DNA from 3 places in the Streptomyces sp. NPDC021356 genome. Region 2 is predicted to be linked to each of the others. Evidence: predicted binding sites of a transcription regulator. Region 2 holds the regulator's gene; each other region holds the start of a gene.
What was found. The regulator HrcA, encoded in region 2, represses chaperone genes, less so after heat shock. The targets are predictions, from matches to a motif close to TTNGCACTCNGNNNNNCNGAGTGCNAA.
Positions count from the first base shown of each region.

Region 1: groES (co-chaperone GroES) is a predicted target of HrcA. The motif match lies at 2,504-2,530, and genes of this name have one in related genera.
Region 3: groL (chaperonin GroEL) is a predicted target of HrcA. The motif match lies at 1,937-1,963, and genes of this name have one in related genera.

Region 1 covers NZ_JBFACU010000016.1:110,240-114,931, forward strand. The annotation lists gene AB0G56_RS22760 (class I SAM-dependent methyltransferase) at 1-473, opposite strand, end outside; gene AB0G56_RS22765 (polysaccharide deacetylase family protein) at 564-1,520, shown strand; gene AB0G56_RS22770 (polysaccharide deacetylase family protein) at 1,517-2,356, shown strand; gene groES (co-chaperone GroES) at 2,677-2,985, shown strand; gene groL (chaperonin GroEL) at 3,103-4,692, shown strand, end outside.
Region 2 covers NZ_JBFACU010000021.1:57,533-62,224, forward strand. The annotation lists gene AB0G56_RS26505 (nitronate monooxygenase) at 1-638, opposite strand, end outside; gene dnaJ (molecular chaperone DnaJ) at 760-1,896, opposite strand; gene hrcA (heat-inducible transcriptional repressor HrcA) at 1,897-2,913, opposite strand; gene AB0G56_RS26520 (MBL fold metallo-hydrolase) at 3,061-3,804, shown strand; gene AB0G56_RS26525 (DUF3097 domain-containing protein) at 3,837-4,643, shown strand.
Region 3 covers NZ_JBFACU010000007.1:180,689-185,380, reverse strand. The annotation lists gene thrC (threonine synthase) at 1-888, shown strand, start outside; gene AB0G56_RS11655 (MoaD/ThiS family protein) at 885-1,160, shown strand; gene AB0G56_RS11650 (cold-shock protein) at 1,593-1,796, shown strand; gene groL (chaperonin GroEL) at 2,126-3,748, shown strand; gene AB0G56_RS11640 (NADH:flavin oxidoreductase) at 3,933-4,692, shown strand, end outside.

The DNA of each region.
Region 1 (4,692 bases), on a different contig from region 2:
GCCTCGCGGACCTCGATCAGGCCGTCGAGCCCGAGCGCCGCCGCGTTCGCGCGGGCCGCGGCGGCCGTCACCGGGTCCCGGTCGACGGCGAGGACGCGGATCCCCGCGCGGGCGAGCGCGATCGCGTCACCGCCGATGCCGCAGCACAGGTCGGCCAGGGAGGTCACGCCCAGCTCCTTCAGCCGGGCCGCGCGGTGGGCGGCGACGCTCGCCCGGGTGGACTGCTCCACGCCGTGGGGCGTGAAGAACATTCGCTCCGCGTCCGCGGCACCGAACTTCGCCGCCGCCCGCTGCCGCAGCCGGGCCTGTCCGAGCGCCGCCGAGACGAGGTCGGCGGGATGGTCGCGGCGCAGCCGGGTGGCGACGGCGAGTTCGTCGGCGGGGGCGGTGCCGCGCACTTCCTCCAGGAGGGCGCGGCCCTCGGCGGTGAGCAGCGGGGCGAAGGCGTGCAGCGGGGCGAGTGGGTCGGTCACCGGCTCATTGTCGGCCAGTCGGTGGACGGTGCGCCGCCGGTCGCGGTGTCGCCGCGGGTTCGGGGCGGGGGCCTGCGAGGATCCGGCGCCATGAGCACAGTAGTACAAAATGACAAAAATAGTCCCCTGGGTCCTCTGTGCGCCCCAGGCCGTCCGGGACGCAAGGCGGTGCTGCGCGCCGGGCTCGGTGCCCTCGCCGTCGCCGCCCTCGCCTCCGGCTGCGCCCGGCCGGACGCCCCGGTGCGCCCCGCCCCGGGCCAGCAGCGCCTCCAGGCGCCTCCCGCCCGCGCCCTCGACTCCTACGCCACCCGGCTCAAGGTCTCCGCCGCCGCCCGCGCCGCCGCGGCCAGGCGCTGGGGCCTGAGCCAGGCCCCGCTCCTGCCCCCGCCGCCACCGGCCGTGAAGCCGAGGATCCACGCCCGGGCCGGCTTCGAGGTGGCCCACCAGGAGGACTGGAACCTGCCCCCGGTCTTCACCACCGTCCCCACCAAGGACAAGGTCCTCTTCCTCACCATCGACGACGGCGCCGAGAAGGACCCCGCCTTCCTGCGCATGATGAACGACCTGAAGGTCCCCTACACGGCCTTCCTCAGCAACTACCTCGTCAAGGACGACTACGGCTACTTCCGCAAGGCGCAGTCCCTGGGCAACACCCTGAACAACCACACCCTGCACCACCCCTACCTGCCCGGCCTGTCCTACGACGAGCAGCGCCGCGAGATCTGCGACATGCAGGACATCATGCAGAAGCAGTTCGGCGAGCGCCCCCGGCTCCTGCGCCCGCCCTACGGCAACTACAACCAGGACACCCTGCGCGCCGCCAAGTCCTGCGGCATCAGGTACGCGCCGATCTGGAACGAGGAGGTCTACGTCGACCACTGGGAGTTCCGCGAGGACGACAAGCGGCTGCGCCCCGGCGACATCGTGCTCACCCACTTCCGCGGACGCGAGGAGTGGAACGGCACCATGGCCGACGACATGCGCCGTTTCCTGAACTACGCGACCGCCAAGGGGTACGCGGTGGCCCGGCTGGAGGACTACCTGTGAGACCGCGGCCGTGGCCGCGGCGCACGGCCGCGGCGCTGCTCGCGGCCGTGCTGCTGCTCCTGGCCGGCTGCGCCTCGTCCGTGGACCCGATCGAACGGCTGGGCCGCAAGGCCGCGCAGCGGGTACGGCCGGCGGGCCAGGCCGCGCCCACGCGCCGGCCCTACCGCCGCTGGGGCCTGGCCGCCCCGCTGCCCGCGCCCCCGCGCCCGCCGGCCCGCCCCTCGCCCCGTGCGGCGGCCGCCGCGACGCCCGCGGTGATCGACCGCGTCGACACCCCCGACCGGGTCGTCTTCCTCACGTACGACGACGGCGCCGAGCGCGATCCGCGCTTCGTCGACATGGTGCGCGAACTGCGGCTGCCGGTCAGCATGTTCCTCACGGACAGCGTCGTCGGGCCGGGCTACGGGCACTTCGCGCGCCTGCTGTCGGTCGGCGCGGCCCTGGAGAACCACACCCTGGAACACCCGGCCCTGCGCGGCCTGCCCTACGCCGGCCAGCGCGCCGAGATCTGCGGCCAGCGCGACAAGCTCCACGCCCGCTTCGGCGTCCGCTCCCGCCTCTTCAGGCCGCCCTACGGCTCCTACGACACCACGACCCTGCGCGCCGCGGCCGACTGCGGTGTCTCCACCGTCGTGCTGTGGCGCGCCTCGATGACGGAGACCCGCCTGCGCTTCACCCATGGCCGCCGCAGCCTGCGCCCCGGCGACATCCTCCTGGTCACCTCGGACGACGACGACCTCGACGGCCCGACGCTGCGCGAACGCACGACAGCCCTGCTGCGCGGCATCGAGGCGGAGGGCCTGACGGTCGGAAGGCTGCAGGACTACCTGCGGTGAGTGGGCCTGTCCGGCGTCCGAGGACGAGGCCGCCCAGGCCGAGAGCGGGGGTCCGGGCCGGCAGCCCCAGGGCCGCTCCCAGAAGCGGACGGCACCTGCACGACCGCCCCGCGGGAACGTCCCCCGGCCCGACGCGCCGCACGGCAATTGGCACTCCGCTTGACCGAGTGCTAATCGCGGTCATAGTCTCGGCTCTGGCACTCCCCACCGGAGAGTGCCAACAACGCGACGGGCAGGTCCGGCACCCGCGACGACGGATCGACCTGGTCGCCACCTCAGACAGTTAACCCCGTGAGATCTCCGAAGGGGGAGGTCGGATCGTGACGACCGCCAGCACCAAGGTTGCCATCAAGCCGCTCGAGGACCGCATCGTGGTCCAGCCGCTCGACGCCGAGCAGACCACGGCCTCTGGCCTGGTCATCCCGGACACCGCCAAGGAGAAGCCCCAGGAGGGCGTCGTCCTGGCCGTGGGCCCGGGCCGCTTCGAGGACGGCAACCGTCTTCCGCTCGACGTCAAGGTCGGCGACGTCGTGCTCTACAGCAAGTACGGCGGCACCGAGGTGAAGTACAACAACGAGGAGTACCTCGTCCTCTCGGCTCGCGACGTTCTCGCGATCATCGAGAAGTAAGTCACCTCAGCGTTTCTGCTGTGAGCTGCGCCCCTGGCCCCCGCGACCGATAAGAAGCCGGGCGCCCGGGGCGCAGTTTCTTTTTCACCCAAGATTTCCGAGAGGGCTCCCGCTGCCATGGCGAAGATCCTGAAGTTCGACGAGGACGCCCGTCGCGCCCTCGAGCGCGGCGTCAACAAGCTCGCCGACACGGTCAAGGTGACGATCGGCCCCAAGGGCCGCAACGTCGTCATCGACAAGAAGTTCGGCGCCCCGACCATCACCAACGACGGCGTCACCATCGCCCGGGAGGTCGAGGTCGAGGACCCGTACGAGAACCTCGGCGCCCAGCTGGTCAAGGAGGTGGCGACCAAGACCAACGACATCGCGGGTGACGGCACCACCACCGCCACCGTGCTCGCCCAGGCGCTGGTGCGCGAGGGACTGAAGAACGTCGCCGCGGGTGCCTCCCCGGCGCTGCTGAAGAAGGGCATCGACGCCGCGGTCAAGGCCGTCTCCGACGACCTGCTCGCCTCGGCCCGCCCGATCGACGAGAAGTCCGACATCGCCGCAGTGGCCGCGCTGTCCGCCCAGGACCAGCAGGTCGGCGAGCTGATCGCCGAGGCGATGGACAAGGTCGGCAAGGACGGCGTCATCACCGTCGAGGAGTCCAACACCTTCGGTCTGGAGCTGGACTTCACCGAGGGCATGGCCTTCGACAAGGGCTACCTCTCGCCGTACTTCGTCACCGACCAGGAGCGTATGGAGGCCGTCCTCGACGACCCGTACATCCTGATCAACCAGGGCAAGATCTCCTCCATCGCGGACCTGCTGCCGCTGCTGGAGAAGATCATCCAGGCGAACGCCTCGAAGCCGCTGCTGATCATCGCCGAGGACGTCGAGGGCGAGGCCCTCTCCACCCTCGTCGTCAACAAGATCCGCGGCACCTTCAACGCCACCGCGGTGAAGGCCCCCGGCTTCGGCGACCGCCGCAAGGCGATGCTCCAGGACATGGCCGTCCTCACCGGCGCCACCGTCATCTCCGAGGAGGTCGGCCTCAAGCTCGACCAGGTCGGTCTCGACGTCCTCGGTTCCGCCCGCCGCGTCACCGTCACCAAGGACGACACCACGATCGTCGACGGCGCCGGCGACAAGTCGGACGTCCAGGGCCGCATCGCGCAGATCAAGGCCGAGATCGAGTCCACCGACTCCGACTGGGACCGCGAGAAGCTCCAGGAGCGCCTCGCGAAGCTGGCCGGCGGCGTGTGCGTGATCAAGGTCGGCGCCGCCACCGAGGTGGAGCTGAAGGAGAAGAAGCACCGTCTGGAGGACGCCATCTCCGCGACCCGCGCCGCGGTCGAGGAGGGCATCGTCTCCGGTGGTGGCTCCGCTCTGGTCCACGCCGTGAAGGTCCTGGAGGGCAACCTCGACAAGACCGGCGACGAGGCCACCGGTGTCTCCGTCGTCCGCCGCGCCGCCGTCGAGCCGCTGCGCTGGATCGCGGAGAACGCCGGCCTGGAGGGCTACGTCATCGTCTCCAAGGTCGCCGAGCTGGACAAGGGCAGCGGCTACAACGCCGCCACCGGCGAGTACGGCGACCTGGTCAAGGCCGGCGTCATCGACCCGGTCAAGGTCACCCGCTCCGCCCTGGAGAACGCGGCTTCCATCGCCTCCCTCCTCCTGACGACCGAGACCCTGGTCGTCGAGAAGAAGGAAGAGGAAGAGCCG
Region 2 (4,692 bases):
GGCAGGTCCACGGCCTCGCGGAGCTGCGCGACCAGGGAGAGGACGCCGATGCCGGCGCCGTCGTTCTCCGGCTGGTCGCGGTGGGCGCCCTGGTGACCGCCCGCCTCCACGCCCTGCGCGATCACCGCGTCCGCGCCCGCCCGCGCCACGGCCAGCGCCTCCTCGACGGTGGTCGCGGTGACCAGGGCGTACGTGCCGACGCGGTGCAGGGAGTCGACGACCTCGCGGGTGGGGACGCCGAAGTGGAAGGAGACCACCGGGACCGGGTCGTCCAGGAGGACGGCGAGTTTGACGTCGTAGCCGTCGTCCCGTCCGCAGTCGGTGTCGCCCAGCTCGGTCTCGTACCAGGTGGCCTCGCCGGCCAGTTGCTGGGCGTAGAGGTCGACGGCGCCGGATTCCGCAAGCTCCGGCTGGGGCATGAAGACGTTCACGCCGAAGGGGCGGCCGGTCAGCCCGCGCACCTGCTTGATCTCCTGGTACATGCCGTCCGCCGTCTTGTACCCGGCGGCCAGGAAGCCCAGCCCGCCGGCCTCGGACACCGCGGCGGCGAGCTGCGGCCCGGAGGGGCCGCCCGCCATCGGGGCCTGCACGATCGGATGGGGGAAGAGATCGGTCAGTGCGGACAATGCGGAGGACATGACCGCATGGTGTCACGTCCTCCGTACGGCACCGAATCCGGGCGTCCTCCGGCATATGCCGAGGGCAGCCACCGACGTCGGCGGCTGCCCTGGGACGTGCATCGCGGGGTCGCCGCCCGGCTCAACGCCCGTTGAACGCGTCCTTCAACCGCGAGAACAACCCCTGCTGCCCCGGCTGGAACTGGCCCTGGGGGCGTTCCTCGCCGCGCAGTTCGGCCAGCTCGCGCAGCAGGCGCTCCTGCTCGGGGTCGAGCTTGGTCGGGGTCTGGACCTCGACGTGCACGATGAGGTCGCCCCGGCCGCCGCCGCGCAGGTGCGTGACGCCGCGGCCGTGCAGCGGGATCGACTGGCCGGACTGCGTGCCGGGCCGGATGTCGACCTCCTCCATGCCGTCCAGGGTCTCCAGCGGCACCTTGGTGCCGAGGGACGCCGCGGTCATCGGGATCGTGACCGTGCAGTGCAGGTCGTCACCGCGCCGCTGGAAGGTCTGGTGCGGCAGTTCGTGGATCTCGACGTAGAGGTCGCCGGCCGGGCCGCCGCCCGGGCCGACCTCGCCCTCGCCCGCGAGCTGGATCCGCGTGCCGTTGTCCACACCGGCCGGGATCTTCACCGTCAGCGTGCGGCGGGCGCGGATGCGGCCGTCACCGGCGCACTCCGGGCACGGGGTCGGCACGACGGTGCCGAAGCCCTGGCACTGCGGGCAGGGGCGGGAGGTCATGACCTGGCCCAGGAAGGACCGGGTGACCTGCGAGACCTCACCGCGGCCGCGGCACATGTCACAGGTCTGCGCGGTGGTGCCGGGCGCGGCGCCCTCGCCGTTGCAGGTGGTGCAGACGACGGCCGTGTCGACCTGGATGTCCTTCGTCGTGCCGAAGGCAGCCTCGTCCAGCTCCACCTCCAGCCGGATCATCGCGTCCTGGCCCCGGCGGGTGCGCGAGCGCGGTCCGCGCTGCGACGCCGTGCCGAAGAACGCGTCCATGATGTCGGAGAAGTTGCCGAAGGAACCGGCCCCGAAGCCGCCCGCGCCGGCTCCGCCGGACTGCGAGAGCGGATCGCCGCCGAGGTCGTAGACCTGCTTCTTCTGCGGGTCCGACAGCACCTCGTAGGCGGCGTTGATCTCCTTGAACCGCTCCTGGGTCTTCGGATCCGGGTTGACGTCCGGGTGCAGCTCGCGCGCGAGCCGACGGAACGCCTTCTTGATCTCATCCTGCGACGCGTCGCGGCGCACGCCGAGAACGGCGTAGTAGTCCGTGGCCACTTACGACTCCGCCAGGATCTGTCCGACGTACCGTGCCACTGCGCGTACCGCTCCCATCGTTCCCGGGTAGTCCATGCGGGTCGGTCCGACCACGCCGAGCTTGGCGACTGCCTCGCCGCCCGAACCGTAGCCCACCGACACGATGGACGTGGAGTTGAGTCCTTCGTGTGCGTTCTCGTGACCGATGCGCACGGTCATGCCCGGATCCTGTGTCTCACCGAGCAGCTTGAGCAGGACGACCTGCTCCTCCAGCGCCTCCAGGACGGGCCGGATGGTGAGGGGGAAGTCGTGTCCGAAGCGGGTGAGGTTGGCGGTGCCGCCGATCATCAGCCGCTCCTCGTTCTCCTCGACGAGGGTCTCCAGGAGGGCGGAGAGCACGGTGGCGACCGCGCCCCGGTCCTCCAGGTCGAAGCCGTCGGGGAGGTCCTCCACCAGCTGCGGCACGTCCGCGAAGCGGCGGCCCGCGACCCGGCTGTTCAGCCGCGCGCGCAGATCCGCCAGGGACGTCTCGCCGAAGGGCGCCGGACAGTCGATCATCCGCTGCTCGACCCGTCCGGTGTCCGTGATCAGCACGAGCATCACGCGCGCGGGGGCGAGCGAGAGCAGTTCCACGTGCCGGACGGTCGAACGGGTCAGCGAGGGGTACTGCACCACGGCGACCTGCCGGGTCAGCTGCGCCAGCAGCCGCACCGTGCGGGCCACCACGTCGTCGAGGTCGACCGCGCCGTCGAGGAAGTTCTGGATGGCGCGCCGCTCGGGCGCGGTCATCGGCTTGACCCCGGCGAGCTTGTCGACGAAGAGGCGGTACCCCTTGTCGGTGGGGATGCGGCCGGCGCTGGTGTGCGGCTGGGCGATGAAGCCCTCGTCCTCCAGGGCCGCCATGTCGTTGCGGACGGTGGCCGGTGAGACGCCGAGGTTGTGCCGCTCGGTGAGGGCCTTGGAGCCCACCGGCTCCTCGGTGCCGACGTAGTCCTGGACGATGGCGCGCAGCACCTGCAGCCTTCGCTCGCTGAGCATCGCACGCACCTCCAGAGTCGTCCCTCGGTTCCCACCTGGCACTCGGCGCATACGAGTGCCAGCATCCCCCGGCCCAGTGTACGGCCGTCGGGTACGCCGGGGGCAAGACCGGTCCGCGGAAGGGCGGGCCTGCCTTAGCGTCGCGGTATGACCATGACTTGGGAAGAGCTGGGCTGGGAGCGGCTGGCGGGCGGGGTCGGCCGGCTGCGGCTGCCGGTGTGGGACTGCACCGCCGGACTGGTCGTCGGGGACGGTGCGGCGCTGTGGGTGGACACGGGGTCGTCCCTCGCGGAGGGCGCGTGGCTGCGGGCGCGGGCGCGGGAGCTGACCGGTGGCGGTGTGACTCTTCTCGCGCTCACGCACCTCCACTTCGACCACGTCTTCGGGGCGGCGGCCTTCGAGGCGACCGAGGTCTTCGCCGCCGAGGGGGCGGGCGCGCTGCTCGGCGACGAGCGCGAGCGCGCGGAGCTGCGCGCGGACGGGGTCCGCCAGGGGCTGGACGCACGGGCGGCCGAGGAGGCCGCCGATGCCCTGGTGCGCCCCGGCCGGGAGGTCCGCGACCGGCTGACCGTCCCGCTGGGCGGCGGCCGGGAGGTGCTGCTGGCGAACGTGGGACCCGGGCACACCGCACACGACCTCGCCGTGGTGGTGCCGGGCGAGCGGCCGGCGGACCGGCCGGTGGTCTTCTGCGGTGACCTCGTCGAGGAGTCCGGTGAGCCGCAGGCGGGCCCCGACGCCGTACCGGAGCGGTGGCCGGACGCGCTGGACCGCCTGCTGGAGGTGGGCGGCGAGGACGCGCTGTACGTCCCCGGGCACGGCGCGGTGGTCGACGCGGCCTTCGTCCGGGCCCAGCGGGACGCGCTGGCGGCGCGCTTCGGCGTGTCGCGCTGATCACCGCCGGAGATCTCCATATCGTCACTCGAATGCGCCAGTACTCCGCCGATCTGACCCCTCCCTGGAAGAAGAAGTCGCCGCCGGTGCCGGAGGTGGCGGCCGAGCCCGGGCTGGTCGTCGAGGAACCGGCGACCGGATTCTGCGGCGCGGTGATCCGCTGCGAGGCGGGCACGGTGACCCTGGAGGACCGCTTCGGCAAGCACCGGGTGTTCCCGCTCCAGCCCCGGGGGTTCCTGCTGGAGGGGCGGCCGGTGACGCTGGTGCGGCCCGCCGCCGGTCCGGTACGCCCCACCCGTACGGCCTCCGGTTCGGTCGCCGTCGCCGGTGCACGCGCGCGCGTGGCCCGCGCCGGGCGCATCTACGTGGAGGGCCGGCACGACGCCGAGCTGGTCGAGAAGGTGTGGGGCGACGACCTGCGCATCGAGGGGGTCGTCGTCGAGTACCTGGAGGGCGTCGACGACCTGCCGGCGATCGTCGCCGAGTTCGCGCCCGGCCCGGACGCCCGCCTCGGCGTCCTCGTGGACCACCTCGTGCCGGGCAGCAAGGAGTGGCGCATCGCCGAGGCGGTGACCAGCGAGCACGCCCTGGTCGTCGGCCATCCGTACATCGACGTCTGGGAGGCCGTGAAGCCGTCCTCCCTCGGCATCGAGGCCTGGCCCCGGATCCCGCGCGGCCAGGACTGGAAGACGGGCGTCTGCCGCGCGCTGGGCTGGCCGGACAACACGGGCGCCGCCTGGCAGGGGATCCTCGCGCGGGTGCGGTCGTACAAGGACCTGGAGCCGGAGCTGCTGGGCCGGGTCGAGCAGCTGATCGATTTCGTGACGGACCCCGCGTAGGCCCTGTCCGGCGCGAGGCCCGATCGGCGCGTACCCGGCGGCCGCGGCG
Region 3 (4,692 bases), on a different contig from region 2:
GCCCTGGAGGCCGCCCGCGCCTTCGGCTTCACCACCCTGTCCTGCTCCTCCACCGGCAACCTCGCCGGTGCCGTCGGCGCCGCCGCCGCCCGCGCCGGCCTGCGCTCGTGCGTGTTCATCCCGCACGACCTGGAGCAGGGCAAGGTCGTCATGGCCGCGATCTACGGCGGCGAACTCGTCGGCATCGAGGGCAACTACGACGACGTGAACCGCTTCTGCTCCGAGCTGATCGGCGACCCGGCCGGTGAGGGCTGGGGCTTCGTCAACGTCAACCTGCGGCCGTACTACGCCGAGGGCTCCAAGACGCTGGCGTACGAGATCTGCGAGCAGCTCGGCTGGCGGCTGCCCGACCAGATCGTCGTCCCCATCGCCTCCGGCTCGCAGCTCACCAAGGTCGACAAGGGCCTGCGCGAGCTGATCCGGCTCGGCCTGGTCGAGGACAAGCCGTACAAGGTCTTCGGCGCGCAGGCCGAGGGCTGCTCGCCGGTGTCCACCGCCTTCAAGGCCGGGCACGACGTCGTCCGGCCGCAGAAGCCGAACACCATCGCCAAGTCCCTCGCCATCGGCAACCCCGCCGACGGCCCGTACGTCCTGGACATCGCGCGCCGCACCGGGGGAGCGGTGGAGGATGTGACGGACGATCAGGTCGTCGACGCGATCAAGCTGCTCGCCCGCACCGAGGGCATCTTCGCGGAGACCGCGGGCGGCGTGACGGTCGGCGTCACGAAGAAGCTGATCGAAGCCGGCGTCCTCGACCCGACGAAGACCACCGTCGTCCTGAACACGGGTGACGGCCTGAAGACCCTGGACGCGGTGGCCGGCACCGGCCTGACCGCCACCATCCGCCCGACCCTGGACTCCTTCCGAGAGGCTGGCCTCGCATCATGAGCGTGACCGTTCGCATCCCCACCATCCTGCGCACCTACACCGGCGGACAGGCCGAGGTGAGCGCCGAGGGCACCACCCTCGCCGATGTCATCTCCGACCTGGAGAAGAACCACACGGGCATCGCCGCGCGCGTCCTGGACGACCAGGGCAAGCTGCGCCGCTTCGTCAACGTCTACGTCAACGACGACGACGTCCGCTTCGAGCAGGGCCTTCAGACGGTGACCCCGGACGGCGCGGGCGTCTCGATCATTCCGGCGGTCGCCGGCGGCTGATCATTACCTTCGGTAATGGCAGTGACCGAGCGTGCCGGGAATTGCCCCCTCCGCAAGAGAAGCGGAGGGGGCAATTCCATGGGATTGAGCACGGTAGAGTTGGGGAACGCGCCCCTGGATCTCCGGGGTGAGCGCCTGGTGATTCCTGCCGTCCGCCGATGAGAAACAGCCAAAATCCGCGGGTATTCTGCGGCATTTGTCTTGATTTATGGGGCCCGACTTGCCCTGAGTTCGGCTGAATTCTCGTCACATTCCGGACCGCTCCCGCCCAGAATTCTCGTCCGATTGACCTGTTGCAGACGGCAGTTGGACAGATACATTCAGCCGCGGTCGACGCGTTCCGGCGCACGCCCCCGATCCACGGGGGGTGAGGTCTGACCCGGATCCGCGAAGTGCGGATCTGTGCAAGGGCCAGTAATAGGGGAGTTAGGCATGGCTCAGGGCACCGTCAAGTGGTTCAACGCGGAGAAGGGGTACGGCTTCATCGCGGTCGACGGTGGTGCGGACGTCTTCGTCCACTACAGCGCGATCCAGATGGACGGCTACCGCACGCTGGAAGAGGGCCAGCGGGTCGAGTTCGAGATCTCGCAGGGTCAGAAGGGCCCGCAGGCCGACATGGTTCGCGTCACCGCCTGAACGTACTTCACGCGAAGGGCCCGCACCTCCCTTGGGGGTGCGGGCCCTTCGTCCGTCCCCGCCCCGCCCCGCCTCGCCGGGCCGTGCCGGTACGCCTCCGTTCGCCCCCGGCTGATCCACTGCGGGTCACCCCCCAGGCGCTTGCACTCGACCATGCCGAGTGCTAATCATTGCGTTAGCACTCTGAAGGTGAGAGTGACAACGAAGGACCGGGTCGGTGAGGCCCGCAGGCCGTGTGGGGCAAGGAACCACAAGGCCGGCGAGCCGTCCGTCGCGGGCGCGGGCGCGGTCCGAAGGAATCACCCCCAGTCCTGGAGGGACCACTTCACATGGCCAAGATCATCGCGTTCGACGAGGAGGCGCGGCGCGGCCTCGAGCGCGGCATGAACCAGCTCGCGGACGCCGTCAAGGTGACGCTCGGCCCCAAGGGCCGCAACGTCGTCCTCGAGAAGAAGTGGGGCGCCCCCACGATCACCAACGATGGTGTCTCCATCGCCAAGGAGATCGAGCTCGAGGACCCGTACGAGAAGATCGGCGCCGAGCTGGTCAAGGAAGTCGCCAAGAAGACGGACGACGTCGCCGGTGACGGTACGACCACCGCGACCGTGCTCGCCCAGGCCCTGGTCCGCGAGGGCCTGCGCAACGTGGCCGCCGGCGCCAACCCGATGGCCCTGAAGCGCGGTATCGAGAAGGCCGTCGAGGCCGTCTCCGCCGCCCTGCTCGACCAGGCCAAGGAGGTCGAGACCAAGGAGCAGATCGCCTCCACCGCCTCCATCTCCGCCGCCGACACCCAGATCGGCGAGCTGATCGCCGAGGCCATGGACAAGGTCGGCAAGGAAGGCGTCATCACCGTCGAGGAGTCGCAGACCTTCGGTCTGGAGCTCGAGCTCACCGAGGGCATGCGCTTCGACAAGGGCTACATCTCCGCCTACTTCGCGACCGACATGGAGCGCATGGAGGCGGTGCTCGAGGACCCGTACATCCTCATCGCCAACTCCAAGATCTCCTCGGTCAAGGACCTGCTCCCGCTCCTGGAGAAGGTCATGCAGTCGGGCAAGCCGCTGCTGATCATCGCCGAGGACGTCGAGGGCGAGGCCCTGTCGACCCTGGTCGTCAACAAGATCCGCGGCACCTTCAAGTCCGTCGCCGTCAAGGCCCCGGGCTTCGGCGACCGCCGCAAGGCCATGCTCGGCGACATCGCCATCCTCACGGGCGGCGAGGTCATCTCCGAGGAGGTCGGCCTCAAGCTGGAGAACGCCACCCTCGACCTGCTGGGCAAGGCCCGCAAGGTGGTCATCACCAAGGACGAGACCACCATCGTCGACGGTGCCGGCTCCTCGGAGCAGGTCGGCGGCCGGGTGAACCAGATCCGCGCCGAGATCGAGAACAGCGACTCCGACTACGACCGCGAGAAGCTCCAGGAGCGCCTGGCGAAGCTCGCGGGCGGCGTGGCCGTCATCAAGGCCGGTGCCGCCACCGAGGTCGAGCTGAAGGAGCGCAAGCACCGCATCGAGGACGCCGTGCGCAACGCCAAGGCGGCCGTCGAGGAGGGCATCGTCGCCGGTGGTGGCGTGGCCCTGCTGCAGGCCTCCCAGGTGTTCGAGAAGCTGGAGCTGGACGGCGACGAGGCCACCGGTGCCGCCGCCGTCAAGCTGGCGCTCGAGGCTCCGCTGAAGCAGATCGCCGTCAACGCCGGCCTCGAGGGCGGCGTCGTGGTGGAGAAGGTGCGCAACCTGACCCCGGGTCACGGCCTGAACGCCGCGACCGGCGAGTACGTCGACCTGGTCGCCGAGGGCATCATCGACCCGGCGAAGGTGACGCGCTCCGCGCTGCAGAACGCCGCGTCGATCGCCGCGCTGTTCCTCACCACCGAGGCCGTCATCGCCGACAAGCCGGAGAAGGCCGCCGCGGCCGCTCCGGGCGGCATGCCGGGCGGTGACATGGACTTCTGATCCGCACGGATCGGGCTCGTCCTTTCCGAGGGCGGCACTCCCTGGCGACAGGGGGTGCCGCCCTCGGGCGTGTCCAGGGCACACCGTGGAGGGGCACGCCCTGGAAGAGGGGGCGGGCACACGTCCACATACCATGCGGTATGCAGTTGGCAGGTCTTCGCCGTCCCTCCGAGGAGCCCCTCGTATGACCCACACCACCACCCCCGGTACCGTCCCCGGGGCGCAGTCCATCTCCCGCGCGGCCCGCATCCTCTCCCGGCCCGTCACCCTGAACGGCCTGACCGTCCCCAACCGGATAGCGATGGCCCCGATGACCCGCCAGTTCTCGCCCGGTGGCGTCCCGGGTGAGGACGTGTGCTCCTACTACGCCCGCCGGGCCGCCGCCGGGGTGGGGCTGGTCATCACCGAGGGCACGTACGTCGGGCACCCTTCGGCCGGGGCGAGCAGCAGGGTGCCGCGCTTCCACGGGCAGGAGCAGCTCGCGGGCTGGGCGCGCGTCGCCGGGGCCGTGCACGCGGCGGGTGGCACGATCGTGCCGCAGCTGTGGCACGTCGGCATGGTCCGCCAGGAGGGCCGGCCCCCGTTCCCGGACGCGCCGCCGGTCGGCCCCTCCGGGCTGCGCCTGGACGGCACCGGGGACGGCCGGGCGATGACGCGGACCGACCTGGACGACGTGATCGGGGCCTTCGCCGAGGCGGCGGGCGCGGCGGAGCGCATCGGTTTCGACGGCGTGGAGATCCACGGCGCCCACGGCTACCTGCTGGACCAGTTCCTGTGGGCCGGCACCAACCGCCGTACGGACGCCTACGGCGGCGACCCGGTGGTGCGGACGAAGTTCGCGGCGGAGGTCGTCGCGGCGGTCCGCGCGGCCGTCTCGCCCGGCTTCCCGGTCCTCTTCCGCTACTCGCAGTGGAAGCAGGAGGCCTACGACGCCCGGCTCGCCG